DNA from 4 places in the Kitasatospora sp. NPDC089509 genome. Region 1 is predicted to be linked to each of the others. Evidence: riboswitches for the same ligand, from Rfam matches in the RefSeq annotation. Region 1 holds a riboswitch; each other region holds the start of a gene.
What was found. Region 1 has a riboswitch for cyclic di-AMP ahead of ACIP4P_RS34175 (transglycosylase family protein). Riboswitches for the same ligand answer to the same signal wherever they lie in the genome.

Region 1 (5,807 bases):
AGTTCCGCTCGATCCTGCGGTTCTGGCTGGACATGGGCGTGGACGGCTTCCGGATCGACGTCGCCCACGGCCTGGTCAAGGCCCCCGGCCTGCCCGACCTCGGCGGCGCCGACCAGCTCAAGCTGCTCGGCAACGACGTCATGCCGTTCTTCGACCAGGACGGCGTGCACGAGATCTACCGCAGCTGGCGCGGGATCCTCGACGAGTACCCGGGCCAGCGGATCGGCGTCGCCGAGGCCTGGACCCCGACCGTCCAGCGCACCGCCAACTACGTCCGTCCGGACGAGCTGCACCAGGCCTTCAACTTCCAGTACCTGGGCACCGATTGGGACGCCGCCGCGCTGCGCGAGGTGATCGACCTGTCGCTCGACTCGATGCGCCCGGTCGACGCCCCCACCACCTGGGTGCTGTCCAACCACGACGTCACCCGGCACGCCACCCGGTTCGCCAACGAGCCCGGCCTCGGCACCCAGATCCGCACCCCTGGCGACCGCGCGCTCGGCCTGCGCCGGGCCCGCGCCGCCACCCTGCTGATGCTCGCGCTGCCCGGCTCCGCGTACGTCTACCAGGGCGAGGAGCTCGGCCTGCCGGACGTCACCGACCTGCCGGACGAGGTCCGCCAGGACCCGTCCTTCTTCCGCCAGGCCGGCCAGGACGGCTACCGCGACGGCTGCCGGGTGCCGATCCCGTGGTCCGGCACCGAGGCCCCGTACGGCTTCGGGCCGGTCGCGGGCGGTCCGTCCTGGCTGCCGCAGCCGGCCGAGTGGGCCGGGCTGAGCGTCGAGGCGCAGACCGGCGACCCGTCCTCCACCCTGGAGCTCTACCGCAGCGCGCTGGCCGTCCGCCGGGCGCAGCCGGACCTCGGCGCCGGGACCGAGGTCGAGTGGCTGGACGGCCCCGAGGGCACCCTGGCCTTCCGGCGCGGCTCCTTCGTCTGCACGGTGAACACCACCAGCGAGCCGGTGCGGATCGCCGCCCCGGGCCGGCTGCTGCTCGCCTCCGCCGACCTCGTGGTCGAGGGCGGCGAGACGGTGCTCGCTCCGGACACCACCGGCTGGTGGGCGGTCTGACGTGGTTGCAATAGGCTCTGGGACCGTGACTACGGCGCGACTCTCAGACATCGCGGCACAGGCGGGGGTCAGCGAAGCCACCGTCTCCCGCGTGCTCAACGGCAAGGCGAACGTCTCCGCCGCCACCAGGCAGACCGTCCTGGCGGCGCTGGACGTGCTCGGCTACGAGCGGCCGACCCGGCTGCGCCAGCGCAGCGCCGGGCTGATCGGGCTGATCACACCGGAGTTGAGCAACCCGATCTTCCCCGCGCTGGCGCAGGTGATCGAGCAGGTGCTCAGCCGGCACGGGTTCACGCCGGTGCTCTGCACCCAGACCCCGGGCGGCTCCACCGAGGACGAACTGGTCGAGATGCTGGTGGACCGGGGCGTGGCGGGCATCGTCTTCGTCTCCGGACTGCACGCCGACTCCACGGCCGACCACGACCGCTACGCCCGACTGTCCGGGCGCGGGGTGCCGTTCGTGCTGATCAACGGCTACAGCGAGAAGATCGACGCGCCGTTCATCTCGCCGGACGACCGCTCCGCGATGTGGATGGCCGTCCAGCACCTGGCCGAACTCGGGCACGAGCGGATCGGCCTGGCGGTCGGGCAGCGGCGGTACGTGCCGGTGCTGCGCAAGATCGAGGGCTTCACGGCGGCGCTGCGCGAGGTGCTCGGGCTCGGTGCGGAGGAGGCCGAGGGGCTCGTCCACCACACGCTGTTCAGCGTGGAGGGCGGGCACGCCGCGGCCGGCGCGCTGCTCGACAAGGGCTGCACGGCGATCGTCTGCGGGAGCGACATGATGGCGCTCGGGGCGATCCGGGCGGTGCGCCAGCGCGGGCTGTCGGTGCCGCAGGACGTCTCGGTGGTCGGTTTCGACGACTCGCCGCTGATCGCCTTCACCGAGCCGCCGTTGACGACCATCCGGCAGCCGGTCGAGGCGATGGCGACGGCGGCGGTGGACGCCCTGCTGGAGGAGGTCGGCGGGAACGCCGCCCAGCGCGGGGAGTTCATGTTCCAGCCGGAGCTGGTGATGCGGGGGTCCACCGGGGCCTGCGCGCGCTGAGGCCGGTGGGTCGCGTCAACTGACGGGCCCCGGAGGGCGGTTGCCTTCCGGGGCCCGTTCGCGTGCGGTCCGGGTCAGCCCTCCTGGGTGGTCCGGCTCAGCCCTCCTGGGCGGTCGGGCGGTCGGTGCTGACCCGGTGGCCGTCGGCGGCGTCGCCGGTCCGGGTCCCGGTGCGGCGGCCGCGGGCCAGGTAGTCGCGGACCACCAGCTCGACGGCGTCCTGGGGGTTCTTGGTGCCGGAGAGCAGCATCGCGTCGATCGCGAGGTTCGCGTCGAGGGTGATGGTGACCTGGGCCATGGTGACTCCTCCTCGGGTGCAGAGCAGCAGCATGCCTGCCGGGGCGGGGTTTGACCATGCGGAGGCCGGTCTCCCGGGTACGCCGAAGCCCCGGGGAGAGCGACCAGACTCTTCCCGGGGCGGTCGGTGGACGGCTGACGACCGACAGCCGATGAAATCCGTCAGCTGTCAGTCGTCATCCGTCGGCTGTCGGCCGCACGCCGACCTCGGGCTCAGACCCGGCCGGCGAAGTCCGGGGCCCAGTTGGCGACGGTCTGGAGACGGACGCCCGAGCTCGGGTTGGCGGCCTCGACGTACTGGCCGTTGCCGATGTAGATGGCGACGTGGTAGACGCCGGAGTCCTGGCCGTTGTTCGACCAGAACAGCAGGTCACCCGGCTGCAGGCTGTCCAGCGAGACGTGGGTGCTGGCGGCGGCCTGGTCGGCGGCGACGCGCGGGACGCTGATGCCCGCGGCGCGCAGCGCGGCCTGGGTCAGGCCGGAGCAGTCCCAACCGCCGTTGCCGGTGCCGCCGTAGACGTACGCCTGGCCGACCTTCGACTGGGCGAAGGAGACCGCGGCGGCCATGCTGCCGGTGGCGGTCGGCGCCGGGGTCTGGGTCTGGGGAGCCGGCTTGGCGGCGGGCTTGGCCGGCTTCGAGGTGGACGGCTTGCTCTGGTCGATCGGCTTGGCGTTCACGGCACCGCCGTTCGAGGCCTGGCCGGACTTCTGCGAGCGGTCGAACCAGGTGAAGTCGGAACCGGACTTGGCGGTGCCGGAGGCCTGGCCGGCCTGGGCCGCGCCGCCGTCACCGAAGGTCAGCTGCTGACCCGGGTAGATGGTGTCCGGGCCTTCGGTCAGGGTGCCGCGGTTGAGCTCGTAGAGCCGCTGCCAGCCGCCCTGGACGTTGTGCTTGTCGGCGATCGTGGACAGCCAGTCGCCGTCGACGACGGTGTAGCCGCCGGCCTGGGCCTGCGCCTGGCGCTTCTGCGCCCAGGTGCTGTCGGCGGATCCGGTGGACGGGGTGGCGGACGCGGAGTCACCGGAGGCCTGCGCCTGGTCCTGGGCGGGCGCGGCCGGCTTGGCGGGCTTCGCGGCCTGGGAGCCGCCCTGGGCGGGCTTGGCGGCGGGCTTGCTGGCGGCACCGGTGGAGGCGCCGGCCGAGGTGTCGACGGATGCCGCGGCGCCGCCCTTGGTCAGCCCGGCCTGGACCGAGCAGACCGGCCAGGCGCCGGGGCCCTGCGAGGCGAGGACCTTCTCGGCGACGGCGATCTGCTGGTCCTTGGTGGCCTGGTTGGCCTGCGGGGCGTAGGCGGTGCCGCCGAAGGCGGCCCAGGTGCTGGAGGTGAACTGCAGGCCGCCGTAGAAGCCGTTGCCGGTGTTGATGCTCCAGTTGCCGGTGCTCTCGCACTGGGCGACCTTGTCCCAGGTGGAGACCGGGGCGGCGTTGGCGGTGCCGGTGGTGAGGCAGGGGACGGTGAGGCCGACGCCGGCGACGCCGAGGGCGGCGATGACGCGACGGGTGCGGCTGGACAGGCGGTTGCCGTTGGAAGGCAGCATGAAGACGCGGTCCTCTCCCACGCCTGCGAGGTGAGCTGTCGGATTCGGGCTGGAGTTGCCCGGCCGCGCTTCTGCGCGGCTTCACCCCTAGCCCTGGACCGTTTCCGGGAAATGGTCCGGGGCGACTTACCTGTGGTTCCCCCGCTCCTGCCGTGATGCGTTTTCGCGCTTGCCAGGACATCCGACGGCAGGACTCGGCGTCGCGGATGAACTGGGTCCGTGTGGTCACGAACGGGGAGCACGTTAAGCAGACTTAAGTTCAAACTGCAAATACCTGTGATGCGCATCACGGTTTAGTGTGGAATGCCAAATGAGCCGTAATTCATGATCGAAATTGATCATTTATCGGCAATGTCGCACTGGATTCCCATAACTGGCTCCGCCTCAGAAGTGAAGTGACGGAGTGTTGAAGCGCAATGGGGGCGTGCGGTCGAAGCGGGGGAGCGACGGCGGAGCCCGTGCGCGACAACGCGCGGGCTATTCATCGACAAAGGTGCCGGAAACGGACATTGCGCCGCATTGACCGCTTAACTCTCCTGCGGGGCAATCCGTGCACGCCGGAAGGGCCCGGAACGCGATCGTTCCGGGCCCTTCGGTGGTGCGGGGTGGCTGCGACGCCGTCGCGGGTGTGCGGACGGGCCTCCGTCAGCCCTCCACGGGCCCCTCGGCGGCCGCGTGGGCCCGCCGGGAGCCCTCCCCGGCGCCGACGGTGGCGGCGGCCTCCGCCTCGGCCTCGGCCAGCTCCTCGGCCGTCGGCGTCGGCAGGGCGGCCAGGTAGGTGGAGGCGATCAGCTGGCCGACGGCCGAGTAGGCGCCCAGCGGCGCGGCCGACGGGCAGCCGGTCTCCTCGGCGGCCGTGGCGAGCAGCTCGGAGTCCGCCTCCGGGCCGATCACCAGCGGGGCCAGTGCCGGACGCTGGGAGCCGGTCTCCTTGAGGTGGTTGACGGCCCCGGCGACCGAGCCGGGCACGTCGAGCGCCGCGGCGACGACCGGGACGGCCAGCCGGGCGGCCAGCAGCACGCCGGTGATCCCGGCCGCGGCGGCCGCCTCCTCGCCGCCGACGGTGGTCAGGACCACGCCGTCCGCGGCGGTCGCGATGGCGAACAGCCGGGCCCGGTCGGCCCGGGCCAGCCCGGCCTCGGACAGTCGCACGTGGACGGCCTCGGCGAGCAGCGGGTGCGGGCCCAGGGTGTCCGTGACGGTCGCGCCGTACTCAGCGGCGAGGGCGTGAAGCCCGGTCAGGAAGTCGTGCGGACCGGGCACCAGCGGCACCACGACGGGCGTCGGCAGTCCGGCCTCGGCGGCCGCCGCCAGCAGCTCCGCGACGGTGCGCTCCTCCGTGCTCCCGGTCTCGGCGCCGCCGGGCAGGTAGCCGACCGCGGCCTGGACGCCGGTGTGCTCGCTGCGGACGATCGAGAGCAACTCCTCGACGACCGAACGGGACTCGGGCCCCGCGGTCGCGGGTACGGCGAGCACCAGGGCCGGCGAGCCGGTGCGGATCTCGGGGCGCTCGGGGCGGCGGTGGCGCCCCCGCGCACGGGAACCTGGAGTGCGGACGGGCAGTGGCGCGCCCGGGATGGCTGCGGTGCTCATGCCGGAGATCGTAGGACATCGGCCCGTCAGGCCTGCAGTCGGCTGCCGTACGGGTTTCGGGTGGCCGTGGTGCGGAGGCCGTGTTCCTGCCGTCCGACTCCGGGCCGTTTGCCTACAATCCGGACATTCTTCGCTCAACGCCCGCACCAACCCCCGCAGTTGCCCTGACGTGTCCCGTGGGGCGACGCGTTGCATGAGAGACGCGTGAGATGTCTCACAGCCGGAGCCCGGACTCGCATCGGACTGACGGAGGGTCACGGAGG
Region 2 (5,807 bases), on a different contig from region 1:
AGGCGCCGCGGCCGGCGTACTCGGCGGCATCGTCGAGGATCTCCTCGATGCGCAGCAGCTGGTTGTACTTGGCGACGCGCTCGGAGCGGGCCGGGGCACCGGTCTTGATCTGGCCGCAGTTGGTGGCGACGGCCAGGTCGGCGATGGTGACGTCCTCGGTCTCGCCGGAGCGGTGCGACATCATGCAGCGGTAGCCGTTGCGCTGGGCCAGCTCGACGGCGTCCAGGGTCTCGGTCAGCGAGCCGATCTGGTTCACCTTCACCAGCAGGGCGTTGGCGGTACCGGTCTCGATGCCCTTGGCCAGGCGGGCCGGGTTGGTGACGAACAGGTCGTCGCCGACCAGCTGGACCTTGTCGCCCAGCTTGACGGTCATGGCCTTCCAGCCGTCCCAGTCCGACTCGTCCAGCGGGTCCTCGATGGAGACCAGCGGGTAGGCGGCGACCAGCTCGGCGTAGTACTCGATGAGCTCGGCGGCCGTGAGGGCCTTGCCCTCGAACTGGTAGGCGCCGTCCTGGTAGAACTCGGAGGCGGCGACGTCCAGGGCGAGCGCGATGTCGCGGCCGGGCACGTAACCGGCCTTCTGGATGGCCTCGGTGATGAGGTCCAGGGCCTCGCGGTTGCTGTCCAGGTTCGGCGCGAAGCCGCCCTCGTCGCCGAGGCCGGTGGACAGGCCGCGCTCCTTCAGCACGCCCTTGAGGGTGTGGTAGACCTCGACGCCCCAGCGGACGGCCTCGGAGAAGGACTCCGCGCCGATCGGAGCGATCATGAACTCCTGGATGTCGACGTTGGAGTCCGCGTGCGAGCCGCCGTTGAGGATGTTCATCATCGGGACCGGCAGGACGTGGGCGTTCGGGCCGCCCAGGTAGCGGAACAGCGGCAGGTCGCTGGCCTCGGAGGCGGCGTGCGCGACGGCCAGCGAGACGCCCAGGATGGCGTTGGCGCCGAGCGAGGACTTGTCCGGGGTGGCGTCCAGGTCGAGCATGGCCTGGTCGATCAGGCGCTGCTCGGTGGCGTCGTAGCCGACCAGCTCCGGGCCGATCTGCTCGATGACGGCCAGGACGGCCTTCTCCACGCCCTTGCCGAAGTAGCGGTTCTTGTCACCGTCGCGCAGCTCCAGCGCCTCGAAGGCGCCGGTCGAGGCACCCGACGGCACAGCGGCACGACCCGTGCTGCCGTCGTCGAGGCCGACCTCGACCTCGACCGTGGGGTTGCCGCGGGAGTCGAGGATTTCGCGGGCTACGACGACATCGATGGACGGCACGAAGCATCTCCTTGCGGAAGCAGGGTCCGGCCCACGGTGGTGCGGTCGGCCGGATGATTGCGGAGTCGTTACGACCAGAGCCTAACCGCCCGGGCTCCCGGGGCCACCTCGACCTCGGCTCCGTCTCAGCGTGTGGCCCCGCTACCCACCGGTAGTTCACCTGCTCGTCCCAGCCGGTCCGGCCGGAGCGGGCGAATGCGGACGAAGGGGGCCGCGCCGGGCGCGACCCCCTCGGAATGCGTCCGGGGACGGCTCAGCCGAGGTGCAGGACCTGGCCGGGCATGATCAGGTTCGGGTTGCCGCCGACCGTGCCGCGGTTGCCGTCGTAGACCGCCTGCCAGCCGCCGGACACGCCCTGGGCGGCGGCGATGGTCGACAGCGTGTCGCCGGAGCGGACGGTGTAGTCGTGACCGCCCTGGGCGGCGGCCTGCGGGGCCTGCTGCGGCTGGGCGGCGGCCTGCGGGGCGTACTGCTGGTAGACGCTCTGGTGGCTGGTCCAGTACCAGGAGCCGCCGTTCTGGTACCAGTACACCTTCGAGTCGGCGTCCCAGCCGGCCTTGCCCGGGAAGCCCTGCAGCTGCGGCTTGGCCAGCTGCGGGGCGGCCGGCTTGGCGTCGTCCTGCTGCGGGGCGGGCTTCGCGGCGGGCTTGGGGGCCTGGGTCTTGGGGGCCTGGGTCTTGGGGGCCTGCTGCTTCGGGGTGGACTGCTGCTGGGCGGACTGCGGCTTGGCGTCCGAGGAGGTGTCCACGGCCGCCGGGGCGCCGCCCTTGCTCAGCCCCGCCTTCTTGGAGCAGACCGGCCAGGCGCCCGGGCCCTGCGAGGCGAGCACCTTCTCGGCGACCGTGATCTGCTGCGCCCGGCTGGCCTGGTTGGCCTGCGCCGCGTACGCGGTGCCGCCGTACGCCTTCCAGGTGCTGGAGGTGAACTGCAGGCCGCCGTAGAAGCCGTTGCCGGTGTTGATGCCCCAGTCGCCGCCGCTCTCGCACTGGGCGACGGAGTCCCAGGCGGAGGCCGGGGCGGCGGACGCGCCGGTGGCGGTGAGGAGCGGCAGCGCGAGTCCGACGCCGGCCACACCCGCGACGGCGATGGCCTTCTCGGCCTGGGTGCGACGACGGTGACGGCCAGATCCAACGAGCAGCATGAAGGGTCCCTCTCCGCACGCCTGCGAGGTGAGCTGTCGGGTTCGGACCGGGAGGTGGCCCGGCCGCCGTATGCGGGAACGGTCCCGCGCGGGCGGCTTCACCCCGAGCCGTGGGAGAACGGCAACAAACCTGGTTCCCCCGCCCCTGCCCAGGGTTCTGGTCGGTTTCCCGTGGCGCGGCGGGCAGGACTCGGCGTTCCGCGTTCGGGGTCCGCAGCTGCGAACTCCAGGGAGACTAGACAGATCCTCAGATCAATCACAAGCTCATATCGCCGACATCACACAAGAATTACGGCGCGTGTTCGATCGCCTACGGACGGCGGGGCTTTGTCCGGTTTGATGGGTGTTCATACCGTCGCCGAGGCGCCGTTCGCGACCCCGCGTCAGTGTGTCGGAGCCTCCGGGCGGGCGTGCGGCGAACGCACTTCCGGACTGAATTCGACCGGAAGTTCACGCAATCCACGCATGATCAGGCCACCGCGCCAGCGCAGGTTCTCCGGACTTTCGGCCAGGCGCAGATCGGGCAGCCGGGAAAGCAGCGTGGCCAGCGCGGACCGTCCTTCGAGCCGGGCCAGCGGGGCGCCGATGCAGTAGTGGATGCCGTGCCCGAAGCCCAGGTGGGGATTGTCGGTCCGGGCCAGGTCCAGGGTGTTCTCGTCGGAGAACCGGGCCGGGTCGCGGTCCGCCGCCGCCAGCACCACCAGCACCGGATCGCCGACCGGGATGTCCACCCCGCCGATGGTCAGCGGCCGGGTCGCGAACCGCCAGGTCGCCAGCTCCACCGGCCCGTCGTAGCGCAGGAGTTCCTCGATCCCGGTCTCCAGCAGCGCGGTCTCGCCGCGGGCCACCGACTCCTGCAGCAGCGCCCGCTGCCCGGGGTTGCGCAGCAGCGCGTACGTCCCGTTGCCGATCAGGTTGACGGTGGTCTCGAACCCGGCGAACAGCAGGATGAAGGCCATCGCCGCGGCCTCGTTCTCGCTCAGGTGCTCGCCGTGGTCGCTCGCCCGGATCAGGCCGGAGATCAGGTCGTCGCCGAGGTCCGCCCGCTTGCGGTGGATCAGCTCCAGCAGGTACGCCCGCATCTTCTTCACCGCCCGGCCCACGCCGCCGCGTTGGCCGCCGCCGTGTCGGATCATCATGCCCGCCCAGTCGCGGAAGTCGTCCTGGTCCTCGGCCGGCACGCCCAGCATGTCGCAGATCGCGTAGATGGGGAGCGGGAAGGCGAACTCGTGGATCAGGTCGGCCGATCCGCGCTGCGCGAAGCCGTCGATCAGCCGGTCGGTCAACTGCTGCACCCGCGGCTCGAACTCGGCCACCCGGCGCGGGGTGAAAGCCTTCGACACCAGTCGGCGCAGCCGGGTGTGGTCCGGCGGGTCGATGTTCAGCAGGTGGGTCATCAGGTCCGCCTGCCGCTCCCCCGGGATGCCGACCCGGCCGGTGCGGTGCGCCTGCTCGCTGTGGTGCGCCGGGTTCTTCGACAGCCGGCCGTCCGCGAGCGCCTGCCGGGCGTCCGCGTACCTGGTCACCAGCCAGGCCTCCACCCCGCTCGGCAGCGTGGTGCGGTGCACCGGGGCGTGCTCGCGCAGCCAGGCGTAGGCGGGGTACGGGTCGGCGGCGAACTCCCAGGTGAAGAGCTGGGGGTCGGGCTGGGCGGCGGACTGAGCGGCATCGGGCTGAGCTGGCATGGGTCGACCGTAACCGCTGGACCGGCGGCGCCCGGCTACCGGCGGAACATCACCGGTTCGCGAACCGTTCGTGAGCGGCGCGCGAGCAGTGTGCCAACCCTCCGTGGACGCCCCGTGGACGGTCCGTGGACAGCCCTTGGACAGCTCTTGGCCGGGTGGCAGGCGTGAGCCTGGTCACCTGCGGGGTAATCCCTGTTGCGGAGGGTCAGGACGTGCCTACGATCCTCCGCAGTATGCGTGGGCGCCGGTGCGGTGTCGCCCACAGGGAGGAGCAGGCCATGCGGGTCAGCGGAGCAGTCGTCGTCATCGCGGTACTCGACGGCGGTTCGGGAGCCGACCTCGCCCGCCGGTTCACCGCGGCCGGCGCCGCCGGGATGCTGATCGCCGACCAGCACGTCGGGATCGCGGAGGACCTCGCCGCCGAACTCGACCGGCCGGGCTGCCCCGTGGTGGGCGTCTGCGGCGACATCCGCCGGCCCAGCGACGTCGCCGCCCTGGTCGACACCGCCGAGAAGCACCTCGGGCCGATCGACCTCTTCTGCGTCGCCGGCCCGCGCGGGGAGCGGATCGTCTCCCTCGCCGAGCTGCCCGACCACCTCGACCTGGAGCGGCTCGCCGAACTGGTCGCCCTGGTCGGCGAGGCGATCGGCGAGCTCGTCCCGCCGCAGCGGCAGCCGGTCGGCCGGACCGCCACGGCGGCCTGAGCCGCTCCCGTCCGGCCTGGGCCGGGCCGGCTCCGGCCCGAACCGGGCTACTCCGGCTTGAGCCCCTCGGCCGCGCGCACCGCGTCCCGGTAGCCGCGCGCGGCCGAGCGCAGCGCCGCGTCCACGTCCACCCCGGCGTCGTGCGCCCGCTGCGCGACGGCCAGCAGCAGCCGGCCCGCCGACTCCGCGGTCAGCTCCCCCGGCAGGACGTACGGCTCGTCCGGCACCCCGGTGAAGCCCGCCCGGCGGACCCGGGACACCAGCTTCGCCGCGTACGCCAGCGCCGGCAGCCCGGCCGGGACGCCGTCCAGGACGGACTCCCGGTCCGCCTTCTCGGCCGCCTTCAGCTGCTCCCAGTTGGCCTCCGCCTCGGCGGCGCCCGCCACCTCGACGTCCCCGAACACGTGCGGGTGCCGGTAGAGCAGCTTCTCGACCATGTCCCCGGCCACGTCGTCGACGGTGAACGGATCGGTCGGGTGCTCCTCGGCGATCCGGGCGTGGAACAGGACCTGGAACAGGACGTCGCCCAACTCCTCGCGCAGCGCGTCCCGGTCCCCCTGCTCGATCGCCTCGACCAGCTCGTAGGCCTCCTCGACCAGGTACTTCACAAGGCTCTCGTGGGTCTGCTCGGCGTCCCACGGGCAGCCGCCGGGCGAGCGCAGCCGGTCCATCACCGAGGCCAGGTCCAGCAGCCGCGCCCCGGGCAGGTCGTACGAGCCCGGCAGCACCTCGATCTCCGGCACCTCCCCGGCGTGCTCCACCGCGAGGCGGGCCAGCGCGTCGGTCAGCCCCGGGTCCCCGTCCGGGCCGCCCAGCCACACCGTCGGCCCCGCCCCGGCCGGCTGCCCGGTCAGCAACCGCGCCAGCGCCGGCGCCGACCCGGCCGCCGCCACCTCGACGGCCACCCCGGCCTGCCGCACGGCCGCCACCTGCGGATGCCCCTCCTCGCCCACCAGCACCCGCCCGGCCGACCGCAGCGCCTCCCAGGCCGGCCACGCCAGCAGCCCGGGGGCCAC
Region 3 (5,807 bases), on a different contig from region 1:
GGCGGCCCGGTTGACGTTGGTCAGACCGCGGACCAGCCACGGCGTCAGGAAGACCAGCAGCACCCCGGCCACCGAGAACGCGGCGATCTGCCCGGCGCCCTCGATGTAGTAGGCGTGCCGGACGTGGTGGCTGTCGGTGAAGTCGAACAGCTGGTAGCCGCGCCAGGAGGTGTAGCGCGGGAACACCCAGTGGTAGAGCGGGTAGAGCGCCATCGCCCAGCCCAGCAGCAGGAACACCAGCGTCATGGTGAAGCTGAAGATCGCCCAGGGGAACATCACCACCTGGTGCAGCACGGCCTTCCAGCCCGCCCCGTCGGCCAGCCGCGCGGTGACCGCGCCCCAGCCGCCCTCCCGCACCTGGCGCACCGGCGCCGGGCCGGGCACGTCCAGGCCGAGCATCCCGCGCACCCGGGCCCGCTCGGCCCGGCCCATGCCCCGGGCGGCGCTGGTCAGGCCGGCCAGCACCGGCAGGCCGAGGACGGTGACGACGGTGCCGAGGCCGAAGCAGAACAGGATGATCGAGACGGCGAAGCCGACGATCGCCACCGGCAGCCCGGCGAGCACGTAGCCGACCTCGCGGTAGTAGTACCCGGAGAACGGCGCCCGCCAGAAGCCCGGCGGCTGCGCGGTGCGGCGGGCCCGGGCCGGACCCGTTCGCTCCTCGCCGTAACCGCCCGGGACGTCCCGCTCGCGACCCAGCGTGCTTCCGCTGCTGCTCATCTCCCGGCTCACGGCCCCTCGTACTCGCGTTCCCGACCACTCGCTGACGTGTTCAAGTCTGGCCCGGGCCCGGCCCGGCAAACATCCGGCGGACCGGCGGACCGGGGGTGGGGTTAACCCCCCGGCCGTGGCTACCGGGCCGGCGGGCCGGACCACTCGTCGGCGAGCAGCGAGTACTGGTACGAGTCGCTCCAGACGCCGCCCTTGTACAGGTCGTGCCGGACGTGCCCCTCCAACTGGAAGCCGAGCCGGGTGAGCACCTTGGCCGAGGCGGCGTTGTCCACGTCGACCCGGGCGGCCAGCCGGTGCAGGCCGAGCACGTCGAAGGAGAACCCGCAGAGCAGTCCGGCGATCTCACCCGCGTAGCCCAGGCCCCAGACCGGGCGGCTCAGCACGTAGCCGAGGCGGGCGGAGCGGTAGGTGCCGAGGGTGAGGCTGGCGTGCGCGACCGGCACCGCCTCCGCCGGGTCCTCGGCGTCCTCCCGCCGGACCACGGCGAGCCGGTAGGTGTCCCGCGACTCGGCCATCGCCTCCTCCAGGTAGAGCTCGATCTGGTCGGCGCAGGTCTCCCGGTCGCGCGGCTCGAAGGGCAGGTAGCGGGTCACCTCCGGGTCGCCGAACAGCGCGTGCAGCGCGTCCACTTCCTCCGGGGTGTGGTGGTACTCGCGGATGGCCAACCGGGGACCGGTGAGTCGCACGGGGATCATGGCTGCCGACCCTACCCGCGCCCGGCGGTTACCGTTTCGAACATGAACGACGAAGACCTGCGGCTCGCCCCGCGCACCAGGGCCGCCGACCTGCTCGCCTGGGCGGCCGGAGAGGACCGGGCGCCGGTGGCCGAGGAGCCGCTGCGCACGGTGCTCGCGCTGCTGGAACTGGGCGACGGCAGGATGCACGACGGCTGGCCCGAACTGACCTCCGCCGCGGTGGAGCACCTGCTGTACGAGCGGCTCCACCTCTACGTCCAGCCCGCACCGGAACAGGACCCGCTGGCCTACGGCGAGGCGGTGCGGCTGCTGGTCGACCACCAGCGGGCCGCGAAGCGGCTCAACGCCAAGCGGCAGGAGCGGCTGCACGCCGAGGCCGAGTGGCAGGGCGAGGTGGCGGTCGGGCTGCTGCACCGCGCCGACCTGGTGACCTGGCCCCGGCTGTACGCGGTGCTGCTGCACGCGCACGACGTGGACGTGACGGACCCGGCGGCCGTCCGGGACTGGCTGGCGGGCTTCGCCGGGCTGACCGAGGAGGAGCGCCTGGCCGGGTACCAGGCGCTGACGCCGACCGGCTGGCTGGACGATCCGGACGAGCAGGGCTGGTGGGCGCCGGGCCGGGTGCTGTCGGTCGGCATGGCCACCGACGGCGCGCGGCGGCTGCTGGAGCAGGGCCTGATGCGGCGCAGCTACCGCAACCTGGCCGAGCTGAACGCGCTGGGGCGGCCGATGCCGGACGAACTGACCGGGGGCTTCGAGGAGTTCGAGGAGGCGGCGGCCGAGGCGGCGCTCGACCTGCTCGGCGAGTGGACGGTGCCCGGGCTGCCGCGGCTGCTGGTCGAGGAGTTCCCGGAGCTCGCGCCGGAGCCGGGGACGGCGGAGATCGACGCGTACCTGGCGCAGCTGCCGGCGGAGTGAGGTGCCGCGAAGGCCCCGGACGCGCGTGCGTGCGTACGTCCCGGGCCTTCGGCTACGGGTTCGCCGGCTGCCGACCGCCGACTGTCGACCGCCGACTGCTACGGGTTCACCGGGTCACGGGTTGAGGCCGTGCTGCTGGAGCCAGGGCTCCGGGTCGACCGGGGCGCCGCCGCCGGGGCGGACCTCCAGGTGCAGGTGCGGGCCGGTCACGTTGCCGGTCGCGCCGACCTTGCCGATCTGCTGGCCGGCGGTCACCTTGCCGGAGCCCTTGATGATCGAGGAGAGGTGGCAGTACCAGATCTCGGTGCCGTCGGGCAGGGTCTCGACGATCCGGTAGCCGTACGCGCCGGACCAGCCGGCCGAGGTGATGGTGCCCTGGCCGACCGCGTGGACCGCGGTGCCGGTGTCGGCGGCGAAGTCCAGGCCGGTGTGCAGGTGGGCCCAGTAGCGGGCGCTCTGGCCGTAGTGGGCGGAGAGGCTGTAGTCCTTCACCGGCAGGGTGAGGGCGGCGGCCTTGACCCGCTCGGCCTCCTCGGCGGCGCGCTTGGCCTCCGCCTCCTTGGCGGCGGCCTTGGCCTCCGCCTCCTGCGCGGCCTGCACGCGGGCGGTCTCCTCGGCGGCGGTGCGCTGGCCGTCGGCCTGCTGCTGGATCCGGGCGGCGAGCGCCAGGCCGGGGTCGGCGGCCAGGGCGACCGGGATCTCGTCCTGGGCCTCGATGGCGGGCGCGGCGGCCGGGGTCGCGGAGGCGAAGCCGGTGGCGCCCAGGGTGGCGGCGACGGCGGTGACGCCGAGCAGCGGGGAGGCTCCGCGGGTCTGACGCGGCATCCGGTGGCGGTTGGCCTCGGCCTCCGGTGCGAGCGCCTCGGGGCTGTCCGGGACGGGGTGGTCGAGGAGCTGGGTACCGGCTGCGGGGCCGGCCGGGTGTGCCGGGGTGTGCGTCGACGCCACGGGGGCGCGCTCCTTTCCTTCCTTCGCGCCTACCGGGTTAGCTGACGGGTTCGGAGCAGGAAGGTCTCCTACGGCCGGGCCGGGGCCCCGCCGATTCACCCCAAGGAACGTGGTTCCCCGGCTCCCTGACCTGCCCGGAGGCCGGTCGGCGGGATTAGGCGACGGCGCACGGTGCCGTCTGGGTACGGCGTTGACGACCGCGCTGCGTTATCAAACGTTAATCCTAGGAGGCTCTGATTCCAAGCCATCCGTCCGGGACGGCTGTGGACCAGGTGATCGGACGTCAACGAACGACCCTTCAACCAACCGGCCCCATCTGAGTACTCCTACTCATGTGCGATCCGGCCGGACGCCCGCATCCTGACGCCATGAGCGCACCGATGCAGTCACGCACCACGGCCGCGTACTACGCCCAGGCCGTCCTCTCCTTCGCCATCTCGGCCGTGGCCCTCGCCGCCGGGATCGCCTACCTGCCCGTCGGCGGCTGGACCCGGGCCTTCCTCGGGATCGGCCTCCTCTACACCGTCACCTCCTCGTTCACGCTCGCCAAGGTGATCCGGGACCGGCAGGAGTCCACGGACACCGTCGCCCGGGTCGACCAGGCCCGGCTGGAGAAGCTGCTCAGCGAGCACGACCCGTTCCGGGTCGAGGGGCCCTGAGCGGGGGTCCCGAGCGAGGCCCTGAACGGGGTCGCCCGGGGCTGTCGGAGGCTTTCGCGGGGGCTTGACGGCTAAGGCTATTAGCCTTAGCTTTATGGCTATCGGCAGCAACGGGCGAGCCAGCGGAGGCCCACCATGAACGGCACCACCACCCCGAGCACCCAGTACCTCGACGTCACCGGCGGCCGGCTCGCGTACGACGACACCCGGCAGGGCGACGGCACCCCCGTCGTCCTGCTCCCCGGCATGCTCGACTCCCGCCGCGCCTACCGGCACCTGCACCCGCTGCTCACCGCGGCCGGGCACCGGGTCATCACCATGGACGTGCGCGGCTTCGGCGAGTCCTCGATCGCCTGGGACGACTACAGCCCCGCCGCCGTCGCCACCGACGTGCTCGCCCTGCTCGACCACCTCGGCATCGAACGGGCCGTCCTGGTCGGCCAGTCCTACACCGGGGCGACCGTCGTCAAGCTCGCCGGGGACGCCCCCCAGCGGGTCGCCGGGATCGCGCTGATCGACGCCTTCGTCGAGCACCGGGCCAACGCCCTGATGAAGGGCGTCATGGTCGTGATGGGCGCCGCGCTGGTCCGGTGGCCCGGCGTCTGGGGCTACTACCTCCGCAAGATGGCCTTCCCCGGCCCCCGCCCCGCCGACCTCGACGGCTACATGGACGGGCTGGTCGCCGCCCTGCACACCCCCGGCCGCCGGACCGCCACCCGAGGCCACGTCACCGGCGACTCCGCGCCGATCGGCTGGTGCGCGGCCGTCCGCTGCCCCGCCCTGGTGCTGATGGGCAGCAAGGACCCCGACTTCCCGAAGCCCGAGGCCGTCGCCGACCTCCAGGCCGAGAAGCTCGGCGCGCGGAAGGTCATGATCGAGGGGTCCGGGCACTACCCGATGGCCGACAACCCGCGGGCCGTCGCCGACGCCCTGCTGCCCTTCCTCGCCGAACTCGCCTGACCCCTCGCCTGACCCCTCGCCTGACCCCTCGCCCCCCGGAGAGACCACCACCATGCCCCGCGTAGGACTGACCCCCGAGCAGGTCGTCGACCACGCCCTCGCGCTCATCGACGACCAGGGCACCGAAGCCCTCACCCTCGCCTCCGTCGCCGCCCGCGCCGGGGTCGCCACCCCCTCGCTGTACAAGCACGTCAGCGGCGGGCTCGCCGAACTGCGGCGGCTCATCGCCGTCCGGGTCACCGAGGAACTCGCCGACCGACTGGCCGAAGCCGCCGTCGGCCGCAGCGGGGACGACGCGGTCACCGCCGTCCTGCGCGCCTACCAGGCCTACGCCACCCGCCACCCGCACCGCTACACCGCCCTCCCCCAGGCCCCGCAGCCGGACGAGGACCTCACCCGCGCCGCCACCCGCCTGGTCGGCGTCATCATCGCCGTCCTCCGCGGCTACGGCCTCGACGGCTCCGAGGCGATCCACGCGGCCCGCACCGTCCGCTCCCTCGCCCACGGCTTCGCCTCGCTGTCCATCACCGGCGCCTTCCAACTCACCGAGGACCTCACCACCACCCACGACCGCCTCATCACCACCCTCACCACGGGCCTCCACGCCTGGCCCCGGCCGGCGAACGACTAGCAACCCCCAGCCCCGGCCCTGGCAGCGGGCCCGAGCACGAGAAGTCGGCCGAGCCGACTTCCAGCGGCAGGCAGCAACAACCCCCACCGGCCCGGAGAACCACCTCGCGAGGCGGACAACACGAGAAGTCGGCCCCGTCGACTTCTCACGCCGGCCAGCCCTTCTCGGAACCCCGCCACCGACCGGAACGCCCACCCAAGGGAGCCGTACAGCCCTCCCCTCCGCACAGGAGACTCGGGCTCGCACGAGAAGTCGGCCGAGCCG
Region 4 (5,807 bases), on a different contig from region 1:
TGCGCGGTCAAGATGGCCATGCGCCACCCGGACGTGTTCCCGACCGCCGTCTCCCTCTCCGGCTACTACGACGCCGCCGACGACCCGACCACCGGTGACCTCTTCGGCGGCAGCAAGCAGCGCCGCAACGAGGCCAACCTGATGTGGCGGCTGAAGAACCTGCCGCAGCCGGAGGTCTCGGTGCTGCTGGCCGGCACCAAGAAGGGCGACGGCAACTACCGGCAGGAGACCGAGGCGTTCGTCGACGCCGTGCAGAGCCCGATGAAGGTCTCGTACAGCATGCTGGAGAACGGCGGCCACAACTTCGAGACCTGGAGCACGCTGCTGCCGTCCTCGCTGGAGTGGCTGTCCCAGCACCTCAAGGTGCCCGCCCAGCCGGGCCACACCGTCTGACGCCCCTCGGGCGACGCCCCCTCGGACGAGGCTTCCCCCGGGTGACGCTCTCCTCGGGCGAGCCGGCGCCGAGCACACGACGAACCCCCGGAGCGCCAGCCGATGGCGCTCCGGGGGTTCGTCGCATGCTCGGCGCGGAGCCGGTCAGGCCACCCGCTCCAGCGTCCCGGTGTGCAGCTGGCCGACCCGGCCGCCCTCGCCCTCGAAGGTCCAGAAGGCCCGGACGGTCAGTGCGTTGAGGTCCATCACATGACTGACGGTGATCCCGCTCTGCTCCGTCCAGCTGACGAAGTAGATCTCCGGCGCGACCTCGGCGACGTGCAGCCGCACGTCCTCCCACTGGCCCGCCGACTCGCCGAGGCCCTCCCAGCGCAGCCGGGTGCCGTCGGCCGAGTAAGAGTTGCGGAAGGCCGCGCCGTTGTCGACCTGGAAGAGGTAGGTGCGGCCGGCGAAGGCGGGCAGGGACGCGGTCATGGTGGGGCGGGACCTCTTCTCGGAAGCGTGCGCCGCGACGGTCACGGACGGTCACGGGCGGTGCGGATCGTGCGGGTCGGGCTCGGTGCTCTTTGTGCACCGCGGAAAACGCCAGGGTTCCAATTTATCCGACCGGGCGGACTCGGGCGGCCCCGCGCCACGGTACGGTCCGCCATCGCCCGGCCGCCCGCGGTGTGCGACCGGCACATGGGCACGGACGACGCGCCGGTCCTACCGTCCACGCCCATGAGACGCACCCCCACCAGTGCCCCCACCGGCGCCGCAGCAGGACTCCCGGCCCGGACCCCCGCCCGGACGCCCGCCAGGACTCCCTCCGGACGCGTCCCCGCCGCACTCGTCGCGCTGCTGCTGACCCTTACGGCCCTCCTCCTCGGCGCCCCCACCGCCGGCGCGGCGAGTGCCGCTCCGCTCACCCTCGAAGCGACCTTCCCCGCCCCCGGCAACGGCTGGGCGAAGGTCGAGCGCTACCTCGACCCCACCCCGGGCTTCGGCCCCGAGCAGTACCCCGCCGACGGCCGCGGCGACCAGGACGGCGCCCGCCGCACCTACTTCGGCACCGGCGAGCCCTCCTCGGCACGCTTCCTGCTCTACTCGGCCACCGGCTGGGACGCCGGCGGCACCGGCACGCCCGTCCTGCTGGTCCACGGCGCCAACGACAACGCCGACCGGGCCTGGGCGAACCCGGGGGAGAGCGGCACCTGCGGGGCGTCCGCCTGCCCCTCCACCGGCCTGGCCCAGTACCTGGCCGGCACCGGCCGCCGGGTCTTCGCCGTCGGCTTCGCCCACAAGCAGGGCGACAACCTGCTCCAAGCCCAGGCCGTCGGCGACGCGCTCGCCCTGATCCGGGCCCGGCTCGGCGTCCCCCGGGTCGACGTGGTGGCCTGGAGCAAGGGCGAGGTGGCGGCCCGGGCGTACGTGTCCTCGGTGCGCCCGGCGCAGGGACGGGCGTACGCGGGCGACGTGCGCCGCCTGATCACCCTCGGCGGGCCGAACGGCGGGCTCGACTACGTCTACGCGCACGGCTGGGACTTCGACCTGGCCACCTGGCCGGCCTGCGGGGGCACCGCCAACGCACCCTCCCCGCACCTGTACATGACCTGTTACGGGACGTACACGGCGCAGCCCTGCCTCGGTGTGCTGCCGACCGGCGGCAGCGACTGCTACCCGGGCCAGCGCCAGCTGCTGGCCCGCTGGGACGCGACCTACGGGGTGGACACCACCGCCCAGGACTGGTGGACCACCTACTACGGCGGCCAGGGCTTCTACACCTCCGGCCAGGGCATCCAGGCGGCCGTCGGCGCCGGCTCGCTGATCGCGCCGCTCCAGCGGGCCGGGATCCCGGCCTCGGTGCCCACCTACCTCCTCGCGGGCGGGTCGGCCGACATCCCGGGCGTGCTGAACGAGAACCGCGGACCCAGCGACGGCATCGTGTTCACCGCGAGCGCCCTGGACACCACCGGCATCGCGACGGTCGGCGGCACCCGGCTGCTCACCGGGCTCAACCACCTGGAGCTGGCCTGGGCGCCGGACGCCGAGGCCCAGGTCGCCGCCTGGCTCGACTGAAGCTCCGGCCGTGCCCTTGGCCGAGTCCCCGGTCGAGCCCCGGCCGAACCTCGGTCGAGCCCTTGGACGAGCCTCCGGGTACCGCCAGGGGATTGATCAACTCGCCGACCACGCAGCGTCGTTGATCGACACCACTGTGAGCTGTGCGACAACCGGCCGGATCCAGTTGTCCGTTCACGGACGGACTGCCTAGCCTGCAACGGTCGTCCGCCGTCGCGGACCCCGCCGCCGGGACGCCGAGTCCCGTCCACCCGCCGGCGGGCACTCGAGCACCACAGCGGACGGGAGCGGGGGAACCAAGGTCAGCGCCCGGCCCGTACGTACCAGCGTGCGGGTCGTGGCTAGGGGTGAAGCCGCTCCACAGGCGGCCGGGCAACTGCAGCCCGAATCCGACAGCTCACCTCGCAGGCGTCGCAGAGGACCCGCCATGCACCAGCCTGCCGGGCGCCGTCGCGCGCCCCGCCACGCCCGTCCCTCCCACCGCGGCCGCAACGCCGCCCTCGCCGCCACCGGCGCGATCGCGATCACCGGCGCCGGCCTGTTCGCGCTGCCGTCCGGCGCCCAGGCCGCCACCGCCCCGACCGTCACCCAGGACCGGCTCGCCCCCGCCGCCATGGTCGCCGGCAAGGCCACCACCGCCTCGCTGGCCCTGCACTCCTCGTCCTGCGTCACCGCGAAGACCGTCGGCGTCGGCGTCCGCGACGCCCGCGGCACCAACCTGGACTTCCCGGGCAACGCGAGCAACGTGCAGATATGCCCGAGCGGGTTCAGCTTCACCAGCGGCGCGCGCACCCTGCCCGCCGGGACGTACAACCAGTTCGGCTTCTGGCAGGACCTGGGCGGAGCCTGGCACAACCTGCCCTCGCAGCAGCTGGTGGTCTCCCGCGCCGGTACCGCGACGCCGACCCCGACCCCGGCGCCGACCCCGACCGCCAAGCCGTCCCCGACCCCGGCCCCGACCACCGCGCCGACCACCGCCCCCACCGCGCAGCCCTCCCCGAGCGTCACCCCGACCCCGACCCCGACCCCGAGCGCCACCGCGACCCCGAGCACCCCGGCGCCGTCCTCCCCGATCGCCGGCAAGTCGCTGACCTGGTCCGACGAGTTCAACGGCCCGATCGCCTGGGGCCAGCGCTGGGTGGGTGACAAGAGCACCGCGTACAAGTACGGCAACCACAACCCGGGCGACAACAAGCTCGACTGGCTGAACAAGAACAACGTCACCGTCGCGAACGGCGTCGCCACCTTCACCGCCACCCCGGGCGGGCCCGCCCTGGAGAACGGCCAGCAGTCCTGGAACACCGGTTTCCTGACGACCGAGGGCTCCGCGGAGGGCTTCCAGGTCAAGACCGGCGACTACGCCGAGGCCCGGGTCAAGATGCCCTCGGTGGCCGGCGCCTGGCCCGCCCTGTGGACCTGGAAGAACGGCAACGGGGAGATCGACTCCTTCGAGTACCACCCGGACAACCCGAACCTGCTGGAGCTGACCAACCACGTCAACCCCAGCAACCCGGAGTACTACACCGACGCCAAGGCCGTCGCCGCGGACCAGTGGGTGACCATCGGCACCTACTACGGCGCCAACTCGGTGGACTGGTACGTCAACGGCGTCAAGGTGTACTCGGACAACAAGGGCGTGGGCAGCAACTTCTCGGCGTACCTGATCCTCAACCTCTCGGTGAGCGCCGGAAAGTACCACCCGGCGCCGCAGGGGAACACCCCGATCAGCTTCTCCGCCGACTACGTGCGCGTCTACCGCTAGGCCGTCGCGTAGGCCATCGCGCAGGCCGTCTAGGCCAGCCGACCCCCAGGACCAGCCGCTCTCAGGAACCGGCAGCCCCCCGACCTCCCCGAGGTCGAGCGGCTGCCGGTTCTTGCGTCTCCACCCTTGCCGTGCAGGTGAATTGACGGGATGTCAGTGGACCCGGAGGTCAGGGCGCCAGGACCTGCCCGAGCCGGGCCGCGATCTGGTGCATCACCGGTACCAGCGCGGACGCCCCCGCCTGCTCCTCCAGGGCCCGGATCCGGGCCTCCGGGCCGGACACCGACAGTGCGGTGGGCGTCGGCGCGCCGGGCACCGCGAGCGCGATGCAGCGGACGCCGATCTCCTGCTCCTGGTCGTCGACCACGTACCCGCGCTCGCGCGCCTCGGCGAGCTGGTCCATCAGCTGCTGGGGGTCGGTGAGGGTGTACTCGGTGTGCGCGGGCAGCGGGTTGGGGCCCAGGATCGCGCGCGCCTCGTCCTCCGGCAGCTGGGCGAGCAGCGCCTTGCCGACGCCGGTGCAGTGCGGCTGCACCCGCCGCCCGACCTCGGTGAACATCCGCATCGAGCGCCGCGACTGCACCTGCCCGACGTACACCACCTCGCCGCCCTCCAGCACCGCCAGGTTGGCGGTCTCGCCGGTGGCCTCCATCAGCTCGGCCAGGTACGGGCGGGCCCAGCTGCCGAGCAGGCGGCCGGCCGTCTCGCCGAGCCGGATCAGCCGGGGGCCGAGGGTGTAGCGGCGTGCGGTGTCCTGGCGGACGTAGCCCTGCTGGACGAGGGTACGGACCAGTCGGTGGATGGTCGGCATGGGGAGGCCGGACGTGCTGGAGAGTTCGCTGAGGGTGGCGATCCCGCCGGAGTCGGCCAGCGCCTCCAGGAGTTGGAAGGCGCGCTCGACGGACTGCACGCCGCCGCTCGCGCGGTCGGCGCCTGTCGTCGATGCTGTGTCGGGGGTCGCAACCACCGGCGTTCCCTTCGCTGTCGGGGAGGAGTAGAGTCCCGGCGACCTCTTCAACAAACCGTTGAAATTCTGTATCGCGGAAACTAGTCTCCACCTTACAGAATCGAACTCGCCGACAGGCGGGTAACGATCGAGGAAGTTCCCCAGGAAGTTCCCACCGGAGCTCCCTTCGTCAGGCTCAACCGTCTTAGGAGTGTCCTGCTCATGGCTGCAGATCAGGGACCCTCCCCCAGCCTCCGGCCGGGGGTACCCCCAATCACCTCCTCTCTCGCCGCTCCGGTCGTCACTGTCGCCGGACCGCGCGTCCACCGGGCGGAGGAGGTGCTCACCCCGGAGGCGGTCGCCTTCGTCGTGGGCCTCCATCGCGCCTTCGAGGGCCGCCGGCAGGAGCTCCTGGCGAGGCGGAGGACCCGACGGGCGGAGATCGCCCGCACCGGCACGCTGGACTTCCTCCCCGAGACCGCCGACGTCCGGGCCGGGGACTGGAAGGTCGCCGAGGCGCCGCGCGCCCTCCAGGACCGCCGGGTCGAGATCACCGGCCCGACCGACCGCAAGATGGTCATCAACGCGCTCAACTCCGGGGCGCGGATCTGGCTCGCCGACTTCGAGGACGCCACCTCCCCGACCTGG

Region 2: another riboswitch for cyclic di-AMP. It lies ahead of ACIP4P_RS39170 (transglycosylase family protein); the one in region 1 lies ahead of ACIP4P_RS34175 (transglycosylase family protein).
Region 3: another riboswitch for cyclic di-AMP. It lies ahead of ACIP4P_RS39320 (M23 family metallopeptidase); the one in region 1 lies ahead of ACIP4P_RS34175 (transglycosylase family protein).
Region 4: another riboswitch for cyclic di-AMP. It lies ahead of ACIP4P_RS16925 (hypothetical protein); the one in region 1 lies ahead of ACIP4P_RS34175 (transglycosylase family protein).

What each region holds. Positions count from the first base shown of each region.
Region 1 covers NZ_JBIVHS010000022.1:151,671-157,477, forward strand. Annotated here, with positions in the region: gene ACIP4P_RS34160 (glycoside hydrolase family 13 protein) at 1-1,070, shown strand, start outside; gene ACIP4P_RS34165 (LacI family DNA-binding transcriptional regulator) at 1,096-2,115, shown strand; gene ACIP4P_RS34170 (hypothetical protein) at 2,213-2,413, opposite strand; gene ACIP4P_RS34175 (transglycosylase family protein) at 2,626-3,951, opposite strand; cyclic di-AMP (ydaO/yuaA leader) riboswitch at 3,959-4,129, opposite strand; gene ACIP4P_RS34180 (hypothetical protein) at 4,597-5,544, opposite strand.
Region 2 covers NZ_JBIVHS010000030.1:102,736-108,542, reverse strand. Annotated here, with positions in the region: gene eno (phosphopyruvate hydratase) at 1-1,261, opposite strand, end outside; gene ACIP4P_RS39170 (transglycosylase family protein) at 1,515-2,402, opposite strand; cyclic di-AMP (ydaO/yuaA leader) riboswitch at 2,407-2,575, opposite strand; gene ACIP4P_RS39165 (cytochrome P450) at 2,786-4,087, opposite strand; gene ACIP4P_RS39160 (SDR family NAD(P)-dependent oxidoreductase) at 4,366-4,791, shown strand; gene ACIP4P_RS39155 (MazG family protein) at 4,839-5,807, opposite strand, start outside.
Region 3 covers NZ_JBIVHS010000031.1:24,061-29,867, forward strand. Annotated here, with positions in the region: gene ACIP4P_RS39305 (sensor domain-containing protein) at 1-720, opposite strand, end outside; gene ACIP4P_RS39310 (GNAT family N-acetyltransferase) at 852-1,427, opposite strand; gene ACIP4P_RS39315 (hypothetical protein) at 1,470-2,345, shown strand; gene ACIP4P_RS39320 (M23 family metallopeptidase) at 2,460-3,293, opposite strand; cyclic di-AMP (ydaO/yuaA leader) riboswitch at 3,306-3,464, opposite strand; gene ACIP4P_RS39325 (YiaA/YiaB family inner membrane protein) at 3,662-3,952, shown strand; gene ACIP4P_RS39330 (alpha/beta fold hydrolase) at 4,088-4,912, shown strand; gene ACIP4P_RS39335 (TetR/AcrR family transcriptional regulator) at 4,965-5,543, shown strand.
Region 4 covers NZ_JBIVHS010000007.1:42,275-48,081, reverse strand. Annotated here, with positions in the region: gene ACIP4P_RS16940 (alpha/beta hydrolase-fold protein) at 1-393, shown strand, start outside; gene ACIP4P_RS16935 (MoaF-related domain-containing protein) at 538-867, opposite strand; gene ACIP4P_RS16930 (esterase/lipase family protein) at 1,114-2,451, shown strand; cyclic di-AMP (ydaO/yuaA leader) riboswitch at 2,712-2,877, shown strand; gene ACIP4P_RS16925 (hypothetical protein) at 2,879-4,213, shown strand; gene ACIP4P_RS16920 (IclR family transcriptional regulator) at 4,383-5,180, opposite strand; gene aceB (malate synthase A) at 5,382-5,807, shown strand, end outside.